DNA from 3 places in the Actinomadura sp. 3N407 genome. Region 1 is predicted to be linked to each of the others. Evidence: riboswitches for the same ligand, from Rfam matches in the RefSeq annotation. Region 1 holds a riboswitch; each other region holds the start of a gene.

What was found. Region 1 has a riboswitch for cyclic di-AMP ahead of ACTWPP_RS36160 (M15 family metallopeptidase). Riboswitches for the same ligand answer to the same signal wherever they lie in the genome.
Region 2: it holds a riboswitch for cyclic di-AMP, as region 1 does, so the genes downstream of both, ACTWPP_RS10715 (NlpC/P60 family protein) here and ACTWPP_RS36160 (M15 family metallopeptidase) in region 1, are expected to answer to the same signal.
Region 3: it holds a riboswitch for cyclic di-AMP, as region 1 does, so the genes downstream of both, ACTWPP_RS38350 (CHAP domain-containing protein) here and ACTWPP_RS36160 (M15 family metallopeptidase) in region 1, are expected to answer to the same signal.

Annotation. Positions count from the first base shown of each region.
Region 1 covers NZ_JBQQBP010000019.1:97,583-103,822, reverse strand. Annotated here, with positions in the region: gene ACTWPP_RS36170 (protein kinase domain-containing protein) at 1-1,929, opposite strand, end outside; gene ACTWPP_RS36165 (4Fe-4S cluster-binding domain-containing protein) at 2,078-2,542, shown strand; cyclic di-AMP (ydaO/yuaA leader) riboswitch at 2,728-2,914, shown strand; gene ACTWPP_RS36160 (M15 family metallopeptidase) at 2,921-3,562, shown strand; gene ACTWPP_RS36155 (MerR family transcriptional regulator) at 3,559-4,077, opposite strand; gene ACTWPP_RS36150 (hypothetical protein) at 4,074-4,445, opposite strand; gene ACTWPP_RS36145 (VOC family protein) at 4,530-4,931, opposite strand; gene ACTWPP_RS36140 (WD40 repeat domain-containing serine/threonine protein kinase) at 5,173-6,240, shown strand, end outside.
Region 2 covers NZ_JBQQBP010000004.1:11,083-17,322, reverse strand. Annotated here, with positions in the region: gene ACTWPP_RS10740 (4Fe-4S single cluster domain-containing protein) at 1-421, shown strand, start outside; gene ACTWPP_RS10735 (hypothetical protein) at 325-954, opposite strand; gene ACTWPP_RS10730 (hypothetical protein) at 1,003-1,254, opposite strand; gene ACTWPP_RS10725 (FHA domain-containing protein) at 1,240-1,722, shown strand; gene typA (translational GTPase TypA) at 1,799-3,652, opposite strand; cyclic di-AMP (ydaO/yuaA leader) riboswitch at 3,844-3,978, shown strand; gene ACTWPP_RS10715 (NlpC/P60 family protein) at 3,986-4,999, shown strand; gene ACTWPP_RS10710 ((deoxy)nucleoside triphosphate pyrophosphohydrolase) at 5,223-5,615, opposite strand; gene ACTWPP_RS10705 (Mut7-C RNAse domain-containing protein) at 5,648-6,240, opposite strand, start outside.
Region 3 covers NZ_JBQQBP010000022.1:110,801-117,040, forward strand. Annotated here, with positions in the region: gene ACTWPP_RS38345 (bifunctional glycosyltransferase/CDP-glycerol:glycerophosphate glycerophosphotransferase) at 1-961, opposite strand, end outside; gene ACTWPP_RS38350 (CHAP domain-containing protein) at 1,270-2,034, opposite strand; cyclic di-AMP (ydaO/yuaA leader) riboswitch at 2,047-2,202, opposite strand; gene ACTWPP_RS38355 (PP2C family protein-serine/threonine phosphatase) at 2,654-4,552, opposite strand; gene ACTWPP_RS38360 (hypothetical protein) at 4,819-5,520, opposite strand; tRNA gene ACTWPP_RS38365 (tRNA-Pro) at 5,698-5,771, shown strand; gene ACTWPP_RS38370 (hypothetical protein) at 5,873-6,240, opposite strand, start outside.

The DNA of each region.
Region 1 (6,240 bases):
CGTCGCCTGGCCGCGGGGATCGTCCTTCAGCCGCGTCAGCCCGCGCGACCAGATCTGCCGTCCGGTCGCGCTGTCCAGGGCGAGCACGACGCCATCGCGTCCTTCGACGTAGAAGCGCCCGCCGCCCACCTGGCTGCCCCAGCCGCCGACGTTCCGTCTCCGCCAGGCGGACGCGCCGTCGGCGGCGCGTATCGCGTGCAACGTCCCGAACCGGTCGCAGGCGAAGACCATGCCGTCGCCGGTGATCTGGTAGTCGCCGTAGTCCAGCGGATACGTCCAGCGGGTCTTCCCGGTCCGCGCGTCCAGGCCGACCAGGGCCTCGGACGACAGCGCCAGCACGAGGCCGTCCGCCGCGGAGAGCCCGGACCGGGCGGCCGCCCGGGACGTCCAGCGGCGCCCCCCGCCGGTCGCGTCCAGCGCGGTGATCTCCTCGCGGCCGAAGACGACCACCGGGCCGGTGGCCGCCAGGTCCCCGCTCGGGAGCCTGTCGAAGTCGACCTCATGCCTCCACAGCTCCTCGCCCGTCCTGGAACGGACCGCGCTGATCTCCCTGCTCTCGTTCAGGGTCAGATACGTCACGTCGCCTCCGCCCACCGCGGAGGAGCCTCCGTCGCGCTTCCACAGCACCTTGCCCGTGCGCGAATCCAGCGCGTGGACGATTCCGGTGCCGTCGTCCCCGTTCTTCTCGCTCCCGTTCGCCAGCAGCACCCCACCGGCGGTGGCGAGGCTCAGGAAATCCTCGCTCACCCGGCGCGTCCACCTCGAACGTCCCTCGGGCGGCGGTCCCTCCGGCGCGCCGGCGCGCCGCGCCCCGGGCGGTCGCGAGCCGTCGCTCCGGTCGCGGGTCCTCCGCCACGCGAACGTCCCGAGAGCGCCCGCCGTCAGGACGCCCGCGCCCACCCCGGCCAGGATCGTCCGGCGGGTGACGTCCTCCGCCGGGGGCGCCGTGCCCTGGACGGCACCGTCCGGATCCTCCGTCGGCGCCTGCCCGGCCGCGGAGTCCCGGTCCGCCGCGTCGCCGGCCGGGGGCCGCGTCAGCGTCTCGGCCTCGGCGGTGCGGCGGTCGATCTCCTCCGCGATCCCCGGCGGCAGCCACCGGGCCCCCAGCAGGGACGGCTCGTCCCGACCCGGCGGTCCCAGCAGTTCCAGCACGGCGGCGGCGGACGGACGCAGCCCGGGGTCGACGTGCAGGCACGCCCCGATCAGCGCGAGCAGCCAGGGTTCGGTGATCGCGTCCAGGTCCGCGTGCGCCGTCATCGCCCGCAGGTCACGCGACCGCGCCGGCCCGGACCCGAACGGCTCCGCCCCGGTCGCCGCGTACGCCAGCATCGCGCCCAGGGAGAACACGTCGGCCGCCGGCCCGACCTTCTCCCCGCGGACCTGCTCGGGCGCCATGAACCCGGGCGTGCCGATGGGCGCGCCCACGCGGGTGATGGCCGTCGCGTCCTCCGGCCGGGCGATGCCGAAGTCGATCACCCGGGGCCCGCCGGCGGTCAGCATCACGTTGCCCGGCTTCAGGTCGCGGTGCACCACGCCGGTGCGGTGGATGTCCGCGAGCGCCTCGGCCAGCCCGGCCGCCAGCGGCCGGACGGCGTCCGGCGGCAGCGGGCCGAACCGGCCGACGGCCTCGCGCAGCGACAGCCCCGGCAGGTAGGCGGTGACCAGCCACGGCGCGGCCGCGTCCGGGTCGGCGTCCAGCACCGGCGCGGTGAACACCCCCGACACCCGGCGGGCGGCGTCCACCTCGCGGCGGAACCGGGCCGCGTATCTGGGCTCCCCCGCCATCGACCGCCTGATGACCTTGACGGCGATCGGCCGGCCGGCCCCCGACCGTCCCAGGTAGACGACCCCCATCCCGCCCGCGCCGAGCCTGCCGAGCAGCCGGTACGGACCCACCCGGTGCGGATCACCACGCCGAAGCGGCTCCACCGCCGTCCTCCTCCTGCCGCCGGACTCACCGTCGACCATCGTCCGGGATCGCGTACCGGGACCGGTCCCGGCGTGACGGAAGTGTAATCACGGCGTGAGTTCCAGCGATCACGGTGGGCCAGACGGACGCGCGGCGAGGACCGGCCGCGTGATCCGGCCGCGCCCGCTGCACATCAGCGCCTTCGAGCGCGTCAGCGAGACCAGCGGCCCCGGCTCCCGTGCCGTCCTGTGGTTGCGGAGCCCCGGCCGCCCCGGCGCCGCACCCGCGGGGCACGGCTTCCGAGTCACGGTGGACGAGACGTTCGCGCACATCGCCGCCCTGGGCGACCGGATCGAGGGCGTGACGGTCAGAGGCGACGAGCCGCTCCGGCAGCGCCGCGCCGTCCTCCGGCTGCTGGCCCGCGTCCGGGAGGAGACCTCCCTGTCGGTCATCCTGCTCACCGGTTACGGCTGGGACGAGATCGTGCGGATGCCGGGCGCCACGGCACTGCGCGACCGGGTCGACGTACTCCTGGCGGGCCGCCCCCCGGAGCACGGAGCGCACGGGTCACCCGCACGCACCATGCACCTGTTCACCGCCCGCTACTCGGCCGCCGACCTCGATGCCGTCTAGCCGCCACCGCGCGCAGGTCTCGGTCGATGACGTCCCTCTCACCGTCCGACCTGCGGCATTGCTGATTTTGTGGGTGTTTGCATTCTCTTGAGCCTTTGGTAGGTTCTGTCCGAATTCGGCGCCCGCCATGCGCCGTGGCCATCGACCAGTGCGTCCGTCTCATCCTCAGCCCGCGGCTCGGGATGAAGGCGGCGACGCCGAGTCCGCGATCGCGCGGAGCCGGGGAACCAGCGCGAGTGACGTCCAGGCCGGCCGGCCTGTGCCGCCTCGCAGGGGTGAATCGACGCCTTCTCGCCATGTTCGGGAAGGGTCGTAGGGCGACTTCCACGTCCGAATCCGTCAGCTAACCCGGTAGGCGACATGGAAGGAGCAGATGCCGTGACAGGCAGGCACGTCAAGAAGAACGGATACCCCCCACCCGTATTGGGCGTCGTCCTCGCCGGTGCCCTTGTCGGCTCCCTCGCCCTCATGCCGGGGGGCGGAGACTCCGAGAACCCCGGCAGGCCCGCCTCCGCGAAGGTCTCGGCGGACCGCGGCGAACGACCGGATTCCCGACGAGCCGAGGACGCGCCGAGCGAGCCGCCGGCCGACTGCGAGCCCTCGGAGGCCACGGACCACGGGTACCCCAACGGCCGGATCCCGGTCGACGAGCTCTGCCCGCTGCCACAGCGGGACGAGTTCCTGCGAGCCGACGCCGCGGTGGCGTTCTACAAGCTCAACGCGGCCTACCAGGAGCGCTTCGGCCACGAGATGTGCGTGCGGAGCTCCTATCGCAGCTACGAGAAGCAGCAGGAGCTGTACGAGACCATGCCGGCGGGCATGGCCGCGCGACCGGGCAACAGCAAGCACGGGAACGGCATCGCCCTCGACTTGTGCGACGGCGTCCAGGACGCCGATTCACCCCAGTTCGAGTGGATGGAAGACAACTCCGAGAAGTACGGCTGGATCCACCCGGCCTGGGCCTACAGCAACCCGTACGAACCGTGGCACTGGGAGTTCGACGGCGGCCAGGACGACTAGCGACCCGCACGGCGGCTGGGCCCGAGCAGACGGCTCGGGCCCGCGGCGGCGGCCGGTGGGCTCGTGTCCTCGCCACCGGAGTCGACGGCCAGGTCGGCGAACGGCAGCGGGCAGCCCTGTTCCCCGGCGCATGCGACCAGATCGTCGCACCCGGCGTCCAGGGCTTGGCGCAACGTGCCCGCGATGGTGCGCAGATCGACGATTCTGGATTCGACCTCGGCGAGTTTGGCGCTCACCCGCGTCCGCAACCCGGAATCGGCGCGGCGGTGCCGGTGCGTCCCGGCGTCCAGCAGTTCGGCGACCTCCTCCAGGGTGAACCCGAGCCGCTGCGCGGTCTTGATCACCCGCAGCAGCGTCACCGCCTCGGCCGGATACACCCGGTGCCCACCCGCCGTCCGCTCGGGCTCGGCGAGCAGGCCCCGGCGCTCGTAGTACCGGAGCGTCTGGAGATTCACCCCGGCCGCCGCCGCGACCTGCCCGCTGCGCAACCCGCCGGCGACGGCGGGCCCGGTCACGCCCGGCTCCCCTGGCCCGCCAGCTCCGCCGCGCGGGCGGCCAGGGCGTCCAGCACCTCGACGTGCGGGCCGGCGACGCTCACCTCCAGGGTCAGCGCGCCGCCGGCCGCCGTCAGGGCGAAGGTGAAGAACGAGCAGCAGCCGGTCTCGCGCACCGCCAGCCCGGCCGCCCGGGCGGCCACATCCGGCTCGGAACGCAACACCAGCTCGACGCGTCCCGGCCCCGCACGCCGCACCTCGGTCACCGCCTCGCCGAACAGCGCGTCGAACTCGGCCTCCCTCAACGGCCGCTCGGCCGTCGGCAGGGTGCACGCCCGCGGCGCCCACCCCGCATCGCCCGGCCCGGACCGTACCTGTTCCAGTTCCATACCTCGAAGGTAAGCCTGTACCCCGGTACCGGATGCAACCCCCCATCGAATGTGGGTACCGGCGGCCGGTCAATGGGCGGCCGTCTACTCGGCGGGCAGGGGGCAGTACAGGTCGATGCCGTTGCCGTCGGGGTCGAGGACGGTGGCGTACCGCATCCCCCAGAAGGCGTCCCACGGTTCCTGGACGCCGGTGTGGCCGGCGCCGGTGAGTTCGGCGTACTTGGCGTCGACGGCGGCCGGGTCGCCGAACTGGAAGGCCAGGAAGTTGCGCGGGTCGCCGGAGGGGCGGCTCCATCCGCCGGTCTGGGCGGAGCTGCGGAACTTCTCGGTGTCCAGCATCAGGTGGAGCCCGCTCGGCAGGTCGCAGCCGGCGTGGTCCGGGTAGGCCTCGTCGACGGTGAACGCCAGCCCGAGCCGGGCGTAGAAGTCCATCGAGGCCTGGATGTCGGACACCACGATGTCGATGGTGTTGAGGGTCGGGTTCATGGCCCGCTCCTTCCGATCGTGAAACGGATGTTGCTCTCCACCTCCAAGACGAACGGGAGAGGGCCCGATCGGACATCGGCGCCCGCGAGTTTCCGACCGGTGTCCATGTGCACCCACCGGCGGAAGATCTGGTAACGACCGTCCCCAGATCTTGGCGCGAAGTGCCTCCGCCGATGGCGGCCGCTTGGAATGATCTCTCTGATCGATCAGGTGCGAACGTATCTCTTGGGGGCTCTCGGTCATGGAAGCGCTGAGGCGCGGTGATCCCGCCCGGGTCGGCCCGTACCGGCTCGAAGGACGGCTGGGCGAGGGCGGCATGGGCCAGGTGTTCCTGGGCATCTCACCCGGCGGACGGCAGGTGGCGGTCAAGCTGATCCGCGGCGAGCACGCGGCCGACCCGCACTTCCGCGCCCGGTTCGCCCGGGAAGTCGACGCCGCGCGAAGAGTGGGTGGATTTCACACCGCGCAGGTGGTCGACGCCGACGCGGAAGCCGAGGCGCCGTGGATGGCGACCGCGTTCGTGCCGGGCCCGTCGCTGCGGGACCGCATCGCGGGCGACGGCCCCCTCGACCCCGGCGCGGTACGGCGGCTGGGCGCGGCGCTCGCCGAGGGCCTGGCCGCCATCCACGCCTGCGGGCTCGTCCACCGCGACCTGAAGCCCGGCAACGTCATCATGTCCCCCGACGGGCCCCGCATCATCGACTTCGGCATCGCCCGCGCCGCCGACGCCGACCCGCTGACCGTGGACGGCGCGGTCATCGGCACCTACACGTTCATGGCACCCGAACAGGTGCGGGGCGAACGCACGGGTCCCCCCGCCGACGTCTTCGCGCTCGGCTGCGTGCTCGTCTACGCCGCCACCGGACAGGGCCCGTTCGACGCCTCCACCGTCCCGGCCGTCGTGCACCGCGTCCTCCACGAGGATCCGCCCCTGAACGGGCTCCCCGTCAGCCTCGCCAGGGCGGTCGCCGCCTGCCTGTCCAAGGACCCGCGGGCCCGCCCGGCCGTCCCGGCGCTCGTCGGCCACCTCACCTCCTCGCCGCCGGGCCCCCTGCCGGACCCGCCGGTCCGGCCCCCCGCCGCTTCGGCGCCCACGGCGCCTCCCGGCACGCTGGTCGCGACCACGGAGGCCGGGAACGCACCCGATGTCACGAGCAAGCGCCGCGTGGCCCGCCGTGCCGTGCTGCTGGGCGCCGTCGCCGCCACCACCGCGGGCGGTGCCGGCGCCCTCATCGCCGCGCGGCGCGGGGAGCGCACCCGGGGCCCCGCGGCGACCGTGCAGCTCGGGCCCGCCGCCACGCTCACCGGC
Region 2 (6,240 bases), on a different contig from region 1:
CCGTGAGACGATTGCGGTGGACATATTGGTCTACAGCGGATATGTCTACTCTCGGCTCACACGCAGCGGAGAGACGCGCGAGATCCTGGACATGTGTGATGCCGTGATCACGGGCCCGTACGTCGACCGGCTCAACCCTGGGGGGCGACACCCCGAGGGCGGCTCTCTACTCTGGAGGGGGTCGGCGAACCAGCGCGTCGTGCCGCTGTCCCCGCTGGGGCGCGAACGGTACGGGGCACTGGCCGACATCGGAGAGACTGGAGATGAAACAGGGCCCCGAGTACAGGTGTCCGTGGACGAAGGGCCGGAGGGAAGGCGGGTGTACTACATCGGGATCCCGCGAAGGGGTGACATGGAGCACCTCACGTCGAGGCTCGACCGCGCCGGGGTGCGCTCGGGGGATGTGTCATGGCGACCTTGAACTGTCCTGTCTGTGACGAGCCGTTCCAGCAGGGCGACCTGCTGTGCATGAGCTGCGGGGCGAACCTGGCCCGCGCCGGCGGCGGCGCCCACCGGCAGGCACCGGGCGGGTACGACGACCAGCAGCGGCAGGGCTACCCGCCGCAGGGACCGCAGCAGGGCGGCCAGCAGTACGGCGCCCCGCCGCAGCACGGCCAGCCGTACCAGCAGGCGCCACAGCAGCACGACCCCTACCAGCAGCAGGCCCCGCACCAGCCGCCGGGCCCGCCCGGCCAGTCGCAGGATCCGTGGGGCCAGCCGCAGCAACAGCAGCCGCAGCAGGACCCGTGGGCCTCGCCGCCCATGCCACAGGCTCCCGAGCAGCCCGGACAGCCCCAGCACGGACAGTCCCAGCACGGGCAGCCTCAACACGGGCAGCCCCAGTACGGCCAGCCCCAGAATCAGCAGCACGGGGGGCAGCCGCAGCACGGTGGCGGCCAGCCGCCGATGCCGCAGCAGCAGCCTCCTGGGGACCCGTGGGGAATGCCCCAGCAACAGCAGCCGCAGCAGGACCCGTGGGGGGCGCCCCAGCAGCAGCCTCCGCTACCGGACCAGTACCAGCAGCCGGAGCAGCAGTACCCCCCTCAGGACCAGCAGTTCCCGCCGCAGGACCAGCAGTTCCCGCCGCCGCAGGACCAGTACCAGCAGCGCGAGCCGCAGTACCCGCCGCAGGATCAGTACCAGCAGCAACAGCCGGACCAGTACGGCATGCCACAGCCCGGCCCCGCCGACCACCAGTTCGGCCAGCCGCCTCAGCAGCACGGTGGCGGCCAGCCGCCGATGCAGCCGCAGCACGGGCGTGAGGCGACGCTGCTGCCGCCCGACCACAACCAGGGTCAGCGCCCACCGGCCCCGGACAGCACGGCGTTCATGTGCCCGTACTGCGAGGCGGTGCTCACCAACCCCGCCGCCGCGCAGTGCGACTCGTGCCTGCGCCCGCTGCCGCAGAAGGGGACGCCCATCCTGCGCGTGATGTTCCCAACGGGCGAGCTGAAGGTGTCCGTCGGGCAGCACCTGGTGCTGGGCCGGGACGCGGGCCAGTCGCCCGTGGCGGCCACGTTCACGCAGTACGACAATGTGTCGCGCCGCCACTCCACGGTGTGGCTCGACCCGTCCGGGACGGCGTGGGTGCGTGACGAGGGCTCCACCAACGGGACGTTCGTCAACGGCGAACGGCTCCCGCGCGGCGTGGAGGCGCCCCTCCGCAACGGCGACCAGCTCCGCCTGGCCGCCGACGTGACCGGGACCGTCCAGCTGAACTGAGCAGCACGGCGAAAGGGCGGCCCCGCGGTCGAGAACCGCGGGGCCGCCCTTCGTCGTTCTGCGGGACGGTGAGGAGCTAGCCGGCGCGCTTGGTGCGGGCGCGCGTGCGCTCGCGCTCCTTGGCGGCCAGCACGACCTTGCGGATGCGGACGGCGCCCGGGGTGACCTCGACGCACTCGTCCTCGCGGCAGAACTCCAGGGCCTCCTCCAGCGACAGCAGCCGCGGCGGGGTGAGCCGCTCCAGCTCGTCACCGGTGGACGACCGCATGTTCGTGAGCTTCTTCTCCTTGGTGATGTTGACGTCCATGTCGTCGGCGCGGGAGTTCTCCCCGACGATCATGCCCTCGTACACCTCGGTCGTCGGCCCGACGAAGAACGTGCCGCGGTCCTGCAGGTTCGTGATCGCGTACGCGGTGGCCGCGCCGGAGCGATCGGCGACGAGGGAACCGGACGGACGGGTGCGCAGCTCACCGAACCAGGGCTCGTAGGCCTCGAACACGTGATGCGCCATGCCGGTGCCGCGGGTCTCGGTCATGAACTCGGTGCGGAACCCGATCAGGGCGCGCGCCGGGACGAGGAACTCCATCCGGATCCAGCCGGTGCCGTGGTTGGTCATCTGCTCCATGCGGCCTTTGCGGACCGCCAGCAGCTGCGTGACGGCGCCGAGATGCTCCTCGGGGATGTCGATGGTGAGCCGCTCGACCGGCTCGTGCTTCTTGCCGTCGATGACCTTGACGACCACCTGCGGCTTGCCGACGGTCAGCTCGTAGCCCTCGCGGCGCATGTTCTCGACCAGGATCGCCAGGGCCAGCTCGCCGCGGCCCTGCACCTCCCACGCGTCCGGACGCTCGGTCGGCAGCACCCTGATGGACACGTTGCCGACCAGCTCGCGCTCCAGCCGGTCCTTGACCATCCGGGCGGTGACCTTGGTGCCCTTCTCCCGTCCCGCCATCGGCCCGGTGTTGGTGCCGACCGTCATGGAGATCGCGGGCTCGTCCACGGTGATCAGCGGCAGCGGGCGGGGGTCGTCCGGGTCGGCGATCGTGTCGCCGATCATGATGTCGGGGATGCCGGCGATCGCGATGATGTCGCCCGGCCCCGCCTCCTGCGCGGGCTTGCGGACGAGCGCGTCCGTCATCAGCAGCTCGGTGATCTTCACCCGCTCGACGCTGCCGTCATGCCGGCACCAGGCGACCTGCTGGCCCTTCTTGATCGTTCCGGCGTGCAGCCGGCACAGCGCGATCCGGCCGAGGTAGCTGGAGGCGTCCAGGTTGGTGACGTGCGCCCGCAGCGGGACGTCCGGGTCGTAGGACGGCGCCGGGATCGTCTCGGTGATGACCTTGAACAGCGGCTCCAGGTCGTCGCTGCCGGGCATGTCGCCGTCGGCGGGCTTGTCCAGCGACGCCCGCCCGGCGCGTCCCGACGCGTACACGATCGGGAAGTCGATCTGGTCCTCGTCGGCGTCGAGGTCCATGAACAGCTCGTACGTCTCGTCCACGACCTCGTCGATGCGGGCGTCGGGACGGTCGGTCTTGTTCACGACGAGGATCACCGGCAGCCGCGCCGCGAGCGCCTTGCGCAGCACGAACCGGGTCTGCGGGAGCGGGCCCTCGCTGGCGTCCACCAGCAGGACGACGCCGTCCACCATGGACAGCCCGCGCTCCACCTCGCCACCGAAGTCGGCGTGCCCGGGGGTGTCGATGATGTTGATCGTCAGCCCGTTGTGCCGGACGGCGGTGTTCTTCGCGAGGATGGTGATCCCCTTCTCGCGCTCCAGGTCGTCGGAGTCCATCACCCGGTCGTCGACGTTCTGGTTCTCACGGAAGGCCCCGGACTGCCAGAGCATGGCGTCGACCAGCGTCGTCTTTCCGTGGTCGACGTGGGCGACGATCGCGACGTTCCGGAGGTCGTCGCGCGTGGAGATGGGCATGCGGGGCTCGCCTTGGGGTGAGAGTTCGGGATCCGCCGCAGAACACGGCATCGACCATTCTACTTGCCCGTGCCCGCACCCCGTTCCGTGACGGCCGTCCCATTGGTCCCAGGGGCCCCGATTCGCCAACTTTGCCCGTTCTTTGTAATCTGCCCGAGATCCGGTCGTCCGGAGCCCCGTCCCCCGGGGCTGCGGCCGGAGCGCCGAATCTCCCGCGTACGGGAGAGCCGGGGACCCACGTCCCTGGGGTGAATCGACGTACGTCGTAGGGCGACTCCTGGCCCGAACCCGTCAGCTAACCCGGTAGGCGCGCGAGGAGAGGAGAACACCGGTTTGGCACCGGCTCCACAACGGTGGCGGCGCGTCACGCCCGCCGCCACGGCCACGATGCTCCTGATCGGCCTCGGCGCCACCGCGCCCGTCGCCGCCCATGCCGCGCCGCCGTTCCAGCTCGCCGCCGCGGCCTCCCCGACGCCCACTCCGACGACGGAGGAAGGGCTGCGCAAGAGCCTGGACGCGCTCAACGAAGAGGCCGAGATCCTCACCGAGCAGTACAACAAGACCCGCGTGGACCTGGACAAGGCCAAGAAGGCCGGGCAGGCCGCCGCCAAGCAGGCCGCGACGCTGCGCGCCCAGGCGGCACCGGCCCGCGAACAGCTCGGACGGATGGCCGCGGCGAACTACATGACCGGCGCCCCTGACGTGATCTTCGGCGCCGACGGCTCCTCCGAAGGGCTGTCCGAACGCGCCTACCTGACGCAGAGCCAGGTCACCACCGTCCAGGCGCTGCAGAAGCAGATCGAGCGGGCCGAGACGGCGCAGCGCACGGCGGAGGCGAAGACGGCCCAGGTCGAAAAGGCCGCAGCGGACGCCGAGAAGGCCCGCGAAGCGGCCAGGACCAAGGTCGCCGAGGTGACGAAGCGGCTGGACAAGCTGACCACCACGCACATCGACGACCCCCGCAGCGGCCTGCGCGCGACCGTGAAGGGCTCGGGCGCACCGGCCGACATGGCCCGCAAGGCGCTCACCAAGCTCGGCTCGCCCTACGTGTGGGCCGCCGCCGGTCCGAACAGCTTCGACTGCTCAGGACTCGTCGTCTGGGCCTACGCCCAGATCGGGAAGCGCGGGCTGCCGCACTACACCGGCGCCCTCTACGGCCTCGGCACCAAGGTCTCCAAGAGCCGGCTCCGTTCGGGCGACCTGGTCTACTTCGGCGGCAACCTCCACCACATGGGCATCTACCTCAGCGACGGCAAGTACCTGCACGCCCCGCAGACCGGCGATGTGGTGAAGATCTCAAAGATGTCGGACCGCTCGGACTACGCGGGCGCCAACCGCGTTTCCTGATTGCAGTGCCCTTGGCGTCGGGCCCTGGAGGGCCCTCCTTCGGCGGGCACTGCGTGCGATCGCTGCATCGCTCCGGCTCGCCTTGGCGGCTCGCTGCGCGATCAGGTTCTCGCAAGCTTGAACCTGCCTTCGGACGCGATCGCGACGGTTTGGGTTGGTGCGTGGCTGGTGTGGTGGCTGGTGTCGTCCGGGGACGAGTTACTGCAGCGTCCTGCTTCGTTGTTCAGGTGAGGCCCTGGTGGGCCAGGGCGTCGATGACGGGGAGGTCGCCGGGGAGCCAGTCGACTTCGTACAGCTCGTCCGGGGACAGCCAGCGCAGCGCCAGGTGTTCCAGGGCCTGCGGCTCGCCTTCGAGGATCTGCGCGGTCCACACCCGCAGCACGCTCCGTTCGCTCAGCCGCCAGTCCCCGCCGATCCGGCCGATCAGCCGGATCTTGATGGCGAGTTCCTCGTGACACTCGCGCACCAGCGCGTCCTCGTCCGTCTCGCCCGGGTCGACCTTCCCGCCGGGCAGCTCCCAGCCGCCCGCCATGTGCGGCGGCTCGGCCCGCTGGGCGCTCAGCAGCCGCCCGTCCGAAATGATCGCCGCGCCGACCACCACGAGATCGTTCGCCACCGGCTCCTCTTCCCTGTCGTCCGGTATCGGTGTCAGACGGCGCTCCCGGCCCGTCCGGTCTCCCGGATGGACTCGACCAGGCGTACCGCGTCCCGGACGATCTCCTCCAGGCGGCCGCCGTGCGCGCCGCGCCAGTAGAGCTGGCCGCAGTCGGCGCAGCGGCCGTACACGTCGTAGCTGCGGCGGGTGCCCGCCTCCAGGTCGCCTTCGATCTCCTCCTTGTCGACCGGGACGAGTTCGCCGTTGCAGGCGGTGCAGCGCGTCCACGGGCGGAGCACGGGCGCGAAGCGGTCCAGCACGTCGCGGAGCTGGTCGTCCGGGCGGGAGCCGCGGACGTACGCGCCGAACCACAGCGCGCGGCGGCGGAGCAGCCCGCGGTCCTGGGTGAGCAGGACGCGGCGTTCCTCGTTCGCCTGGACGACCAGCGCCGGGTCGTCCATGTCGTTGTGGTAGGCGGTGTCGAGGCCGAGGAGACGCAGCCGCCGGGCCAGCGTGCCCAGGTGCACGTCGAGGACGAAGCGGGGGGCGGCCTGGCCCGGTTCGAGCGGGACGGGCTGCGGGCGCGGCACCGCCTCCACCCGCACCTCGTCGCCGGGATCCGGGCGGGTGGCGGGACCGGCCGGCT
Region 3 (6,240 bases), on a different contig from region 1:
CACGGGCCAGGTAGGCGGCGATCGCGGGCAGCGGATTGGCCTCCTCGAACGCCCGGGGATCCAGCTCGGCCACGTAGCCGGCCGCCAGGTCGAGGAACCGCGCCTGGTAGTCCCGGTCGCGGCCGCGCAGCTCCCGCATGTAGAGCAGCAGGTCGTGGTTGATGAACTTGACGTCCTTGGCCCGCCGCAGGTCGTGGGCCCCGCGCAGTGCGAACAGCTCGTCGATGCGCCGGTGGATCTCCAGCCGGTCGGCGAAGTTGGCCAGCTCGGCGCGCCTGTTGGAGATGGACGGCGCCGTCGCCGGCTCCCGCACCAGCCAGTTGTAGACCCGGTGCGGGATCAGCGCGGTCCGGCCGGCCGCCAGGTACGCCTCGGCGGTGAACAGCAGGTCCTCGTAGTAGAGCTCCTCGACGAACCGCAGCCCCTGGTCCTCCAGGAAACCCCGCCGGTAGGCCTTGTTGGTCGACAGGGTGTCGTAGAGGAGGTCGGGATTCTCGCTCAGCGACCCGTACACGGCCCTGCGCTCGTAGAGCCAGGGATACCAGGGGCGGACGCGTGCCTGCGCGTCCTCCGGCCGGTCCAGGAAGACCCGGTCGCACCGGCCGGACACGATGTCGGCGCCGGTGTCCTCGGCCGCGCCGAGGAGGTTGAGGCAGGCGTGCCGGTCCAGGAGGTCGTCGCTGTCGAGGAACATCACGTACCGGCCGGTGGAGGCCTCGATGCCGGCGTTGCGCGGGCGGCCGCAGCCACCGGAGTTCGACGGGAGGTGGACGGCCCTGACCCGCCCCGGGTGCGCGGCGGCGAGCCGGTCGGCGATCTCCGCGGTGCCGTCGGTGCTCGCGTCGTCGACGATGACCGTCTCGACGGCCCCCAGCGACTGCCCCAGCGACGACGCGGCGGCCCGTGGCAGCCTCCGCGCGTCGTTGTAGGCGATCACCACTACACTCACATCAGGGCGCATGGGCTTCCCCTCCACGGCTTGGAGTTCCGGGGGACGCCCCAGGCCTCCGGCAGTGGCGTCCGATCCGGCCTTCTGCTCTCAGTTGCTCCCTTCCATGCGCCGGTCGGACGCGCGTGCAGGGTTCCTTTCCAGGAACGCCGCGCTAAGGTCCAAGGGCGATCAAAGCCTGTCAACGGTTGGTATTACCCGCCTTCGGCGGAGACATGGGGGCAGATCGCCCGGGAACGCCAGAAGGCGCCCGGCGGGTATGCCGGGCGCCTTCCGATCAGGGACCGCGCTGGTGCGCCGATCGTGGACCGCGGGCTGGATCAGGCCGCGTAGTCGGGGTAGCCGTACCCCACGACCAAGGACTTGTCGCGGACCTTCTTCTGCACCGCGTTGTTGGTGTTGCCCTCGATGGTGCTGATGGTGCCGTCACCGTTGTCCTTGACGACGATGCCGACGTGGTCGATGGCACTGATGCTGGAACCCCTGTCCCAGTCGAAGAACACGACCGAGCCGGGCTTGGCCTTCTTGCCCCAGCGGTCGGTGTCCTCGAACCAGGAGGCGTGCTGGACGGTGTAGGCGTCCCAGCCCATGTTCTTGACGCCGGTCTGGGCGCCGAGCCATGAGACGAACATGTTGCACCACTGCGCGCCGTTGTAGGCGTCGACGGAGAACCCGCCGTCACGCTGGGCCGTGGCCTTGGCGTGGGGGGTCGACACGTACCACTCGTGGAACTTGGTCTGGCCGTCCTGGCCTTCGCGGATGCCGACCTGCTCCTCGGCCAGTTCGAGCACCTCGGAGGCCTCCACCGCACGCGGCGGCACCTTGTAGCCCGCCTCCACGTAGTCGGAGGCCGAGACGGCCTCGGACTCGCTCGAGACGGTGCCCTTCTCGGCGGAGGCGGCCGCCGCCGCCTGGGCCGGGGTCTCGGCGACCGCGTCACCGGTGAGCGGGTTGAAGACCGCGAGCCCGACGGCTCCGGCGAGCACCGCGCTGACGGCGACGCTGACGGCCTTGTCCTCGGCCGTGAAGCTGTTCAGCGTGGCCGTGATGTTGTTCAGGGAAAGTCGATTGAAACGACCGGTCATGCAGGGAATCTCCTTGTCTCCCATGACGCCTACCGGGTTAGCTGACGGATTCGGGCATGGAAGTAGCCCTACGGCGCGACTCTCGGACGCGCCGATTCACCCCTGGAACCTGGGTCCCCGGCTCCGTTCCGGTCGAGTGGACCGGGACGGACTCGGCCTCGCACCGCGGACGCGGTGCTGGATTTTCGGATTGATCTCAGCGACTGATCTCGGTGAGGGGGCGCGCGTCTGTGGCGCGCATCGCGTGCGGATACCGCTCCGCGATCCTCGGCCGTACATGGAACGGCCGGTGGCAACGCATGGGGCGCGCTGCGGGATTCGGATAGAAGGTACCAACCTTCTCAAGGAAAGCAAATCACCGACAAAACTCCGTCTTGCCTGCTCAAAGGCCCTCCAAGACACCACCAACAGCGTCAGGGCCCGATGTCTTCCCGATCACCCGGCGACCGGCTCGCATCCCCCTTCCGCAGGGGGCTGCCGCCCACCAGGCAGAAGGTAAAGAACCCGCGGACGGCGACGGCCGGCACATGGCGTTCCGCCACATGCCGGCCGTCCGCGCCCCGCTCAGGTGAGGCCTAAGTCACACGGCGAGGTCTTCGCAGGTCAAACATGGTTCTCGTCACTCCACGCGCAGCGCGAAGAGGGTGGTGTCGTCCGCCGCCCGGTCATGCTCCATCCGCGCCAGCACCTCCTCCAGCACCAGCCCCGGCCGCGTCGAGCAGTCCCGCAGGATGGCGGTGAGCCGGGAGATCCGCTCGTCGAGGTCCGCGTCCCTGCGCTCCACGAGGCCGTCGGTGTACAGGAAGAGCATGTCGCCGCGGAGGAGCCGGGTGGTGATCGTCGTGTACTCCCAGCCCACCATCGCGCCGAGCATCGGGTCGCGGACGACCTCCAGCGGCGCCGCCCGCCCGTCCCGGATCAGGATCGGCGGCGGATGACCCGCGCACGTCCACTCCACGACGCGGCGCGCCGGATCGAAATGAGCCACGACGGCGGTACCCGTCGCCGGCGGGTCCATGGTCGCGACCAGCTCGTTCAGCCAGCCCACCAGCCGTCCCGCCGGCTCCCCCGTGCAGGCGAGGCCCAGCAGCCCGTTGCGGCTGCGCGCCATCGCCGCGGCCGCGGGCAGGCCGTGCCCGGCCGCGTCTCCGATGGCCACCAGCGCCCGCCCGTCGGCCAGCACGCGGGTCGCGAACCAGTCCCCGCCGATGCGGGCGGTGCTCTCCGCCGCCAGGCTGCGGATCGAGGTGACCAGGCCCGGCAGCCGCTCCACCTCGTCCTCGTCCGGCAGGATCGCTCTGCGCAGCGTCACCGCCACCCGCCGCTCCTGCGCCATCCGCTCCTGCTGCTTCAGCATCTGCCGCCGGGTCTCGGCCAGCGCCCGCTCCACCCCGCGCCGCCGCGTGATGTCCTGCGAGACGATGTTGATCGAGACCGGCAGCCCCGACTCGGCCAGCACCGGCTCGGCGAAGATCCACAGATGCCTCGGCGCCCCGTCCTGGGCGATCACGCGGTGCTCGGCCTCCACCGGCTCGCGCCGCGAGAACATCGTCTGCACGGCCTCCTCGACCAGCGGGAGATCGTCCTCCGCCACGACCTTGGGAAGATCGTGCGGCATCGGCGGCACCTCGTCGGGGACGAGCCCGTAGTTGGCGAGCATCTGCGGCGTCCAGTCCGCCTCCCCGGTCGCCAGGTCCCACTCGCCGAACCCGATCAGGGCGAGCCGCTCGACCCGCTCCAGCCGCCGCGCCGTCCGGTCCTCGGCGTAGTGGTACCGCCAGGTCACGCAGATGCCGGTCGGCACCGGAACACACCGCACGCTCATCCGGGACGAGCGGGACAGGCCGCGCTGGGCAGTGGAGTAAAAGAAAGAGGAACGTTCCAAGCGACTGCCGGACTCCAGCACCTCCACGTAGTCGTCGAAGAGCCCGCTCAGCACCGCACCCGGATCCGTCCGCAGCAGCCGCAGCCCCGTCAGCTCCTCCCTGCCGCGCCCGAACATGTCATGCGCCACACCGTTGAGATCCGCGAAGAGGAAGTCCGCCACGTTGCCGTCCGCCCCCCGGACCGGGACCAGATGGGCCGACGAGTCGAGCGCCGCGTCCAGCACCGCCCGCGCCATCGGATCGTCCGGCATCCCTTCGAGGAGCTCCGCGTCTCCCGCGGTGTCCTCGGCCGTCACCCGGCGCAGGACGTCCTCGGCCTCCGACAGCACGGCCTGGCGCTCCGCCGTCCCGCCCTCGGCGCGGGGCGCGCGGCGTCCGGCCGCCACGGCCCCCACCGGCCCGGCACCGCCGTCCTTCACCAGCAGGGACGCCGCCTCGGACAGGTCCATGTCCAGGTCCCGCGCGAGCCAGATCAGATGCTGCAGGGCCTCCCCCGTCGGAACACCGAGCCGCCGGGCCAGCACGACCCGGGCCTCGGACAGCACCGCGCGGTCGTGCGCGGCGCCCCGCAGATCGTCCACGTCCGCGACGTGGACCCCGGGCTGCCCGAAGGTGCCCTCCGCTTCCGCCAACCCTGACCCCCGTTCGGCGTCACATGCCCTGGGAGAAAAAAGCTACATACGTCAGCGAAGGACTATTCGCCCAGAACCGGGTAAACAGTCCAGATCTTTGCCCGGGTTTTCCGTTGCCCCCCGTCCCCCACCGCTTCGGGTGACCCTCCACGGGGACAACCGTTCCCCGCCCTGTGACCCACGTCACCCCGCCCGGTAGACCTGCCCCGTCAACGCCGTGATCCGCGCCGCCGCCGTCCCGAACGACGTCCCCGCCGGATGCAGCGTCAGCACCACCACGATCTTCTGCTCCCCACCAGCCCCGTCGTATGCAGCACCGGCCGCCCGAGCCCGAGGTCCGGCCGCCACACCGCCGGCTGCGCCCCACGGCACCGCCCCGCCGGAGCGTCCCCGAACCCCGACCACCCCTGCTTCACGGCCCACGGCCTCTCCAGCGCCTCCGGGATCCCGAACGTCTGATCGAACCCGTCCGTCCCGCACGGCGTCGACTTCCGCAACTGCTCCAGCACGAACTCCCGGTGCGCCTCCGGCGCCTCCTCCAGCAGATACCGGTACGTCCGCACCACGTCCCGCGCACTGAGCGCCGTATACCCCCAGAACCCGGGCTTGTCCGCGGGCGGCGGCGCCGTCTCCCGCAACCCCACCCTCGGCACCATCCGCTCGATGATCTCTTTCCGCCCGCCCCGCCGCCACAACTCGGTCGCCGCCCCGTCGTCGCTCGACCTCAACATGCCCGTCATCAACGCCCGGTCATCGGCAGAAACCCGGTGCTCCCGCATGTGGTCCAGCGCCATCAGGATCTTCACCAGCGAAGCCGACCGGAACGTCTGCCGCGGCCGCCGCTCCACCACCACGCGCCCGGCCGCCCGATCGAACACCACGAACGACGCCCGAACCCCCTCCGGCACCCGCACAACGGCCCGGGAACCCTTCGACGCCGACCGCCCGGCCTCAGGACTCCCGCTCACCGACCGAGCCCCTCCCCCGGCCCCGCACCCGCACACCAGCCCCAGGCAGACAAGCCCCGCCACCCTCGCCCGCAAAGACACCATCAGGCCTGCCCAACAGAGATCCGCAGGCCCATATCTCAGTACGCACGACCCCGCAGACTGCGCTACAGTAATCAAGCCCGCTTCAGCGGGCACCGGGACGTGGCGCAGTTTGGCAGCGCACTTGACTGGGGGTCAAGGGGTCGTGGGTTCAAATCCCGCCGTCCCGACGCAGGTCACAGGCCATATCCGATCACTCGGATATGGCCTCAAGTCGTTTGTACAGCCACGATGTACAGCTACAACCTGTCCGGGCTGTGAGCGGTCGAGGTCATGAGGACAACGAGATCACTTCGGGATCGTTGCTGTATGTGATGTAGTTGGGATGCTTCACTTGGCCGGTTCGCAAGGTGAACGCCAGCAGCGAGATCCAGTCTTTCTTGTGGCCCAACTTCACTTCCACCCGCACCTCATGGTCTTCGACCTCAAGCGAGTTGTCCCTGCCGAACTCAACGAAGACTTGCTGCGCTGAACGCCCCAACACGGGGAAGGGGGCCGCGAACCTGTGCTCATCTCCTTTCCCCGGCCGAAGCTGGGATCGCGTAGTGATCCAGGTCAGTGGCGGTTCCTCCCCAACACGAAGCCTGATGCTCTGGACCACGATGGGTACCGGTCCTGTGTTGTAGAGGACGAGCGGGA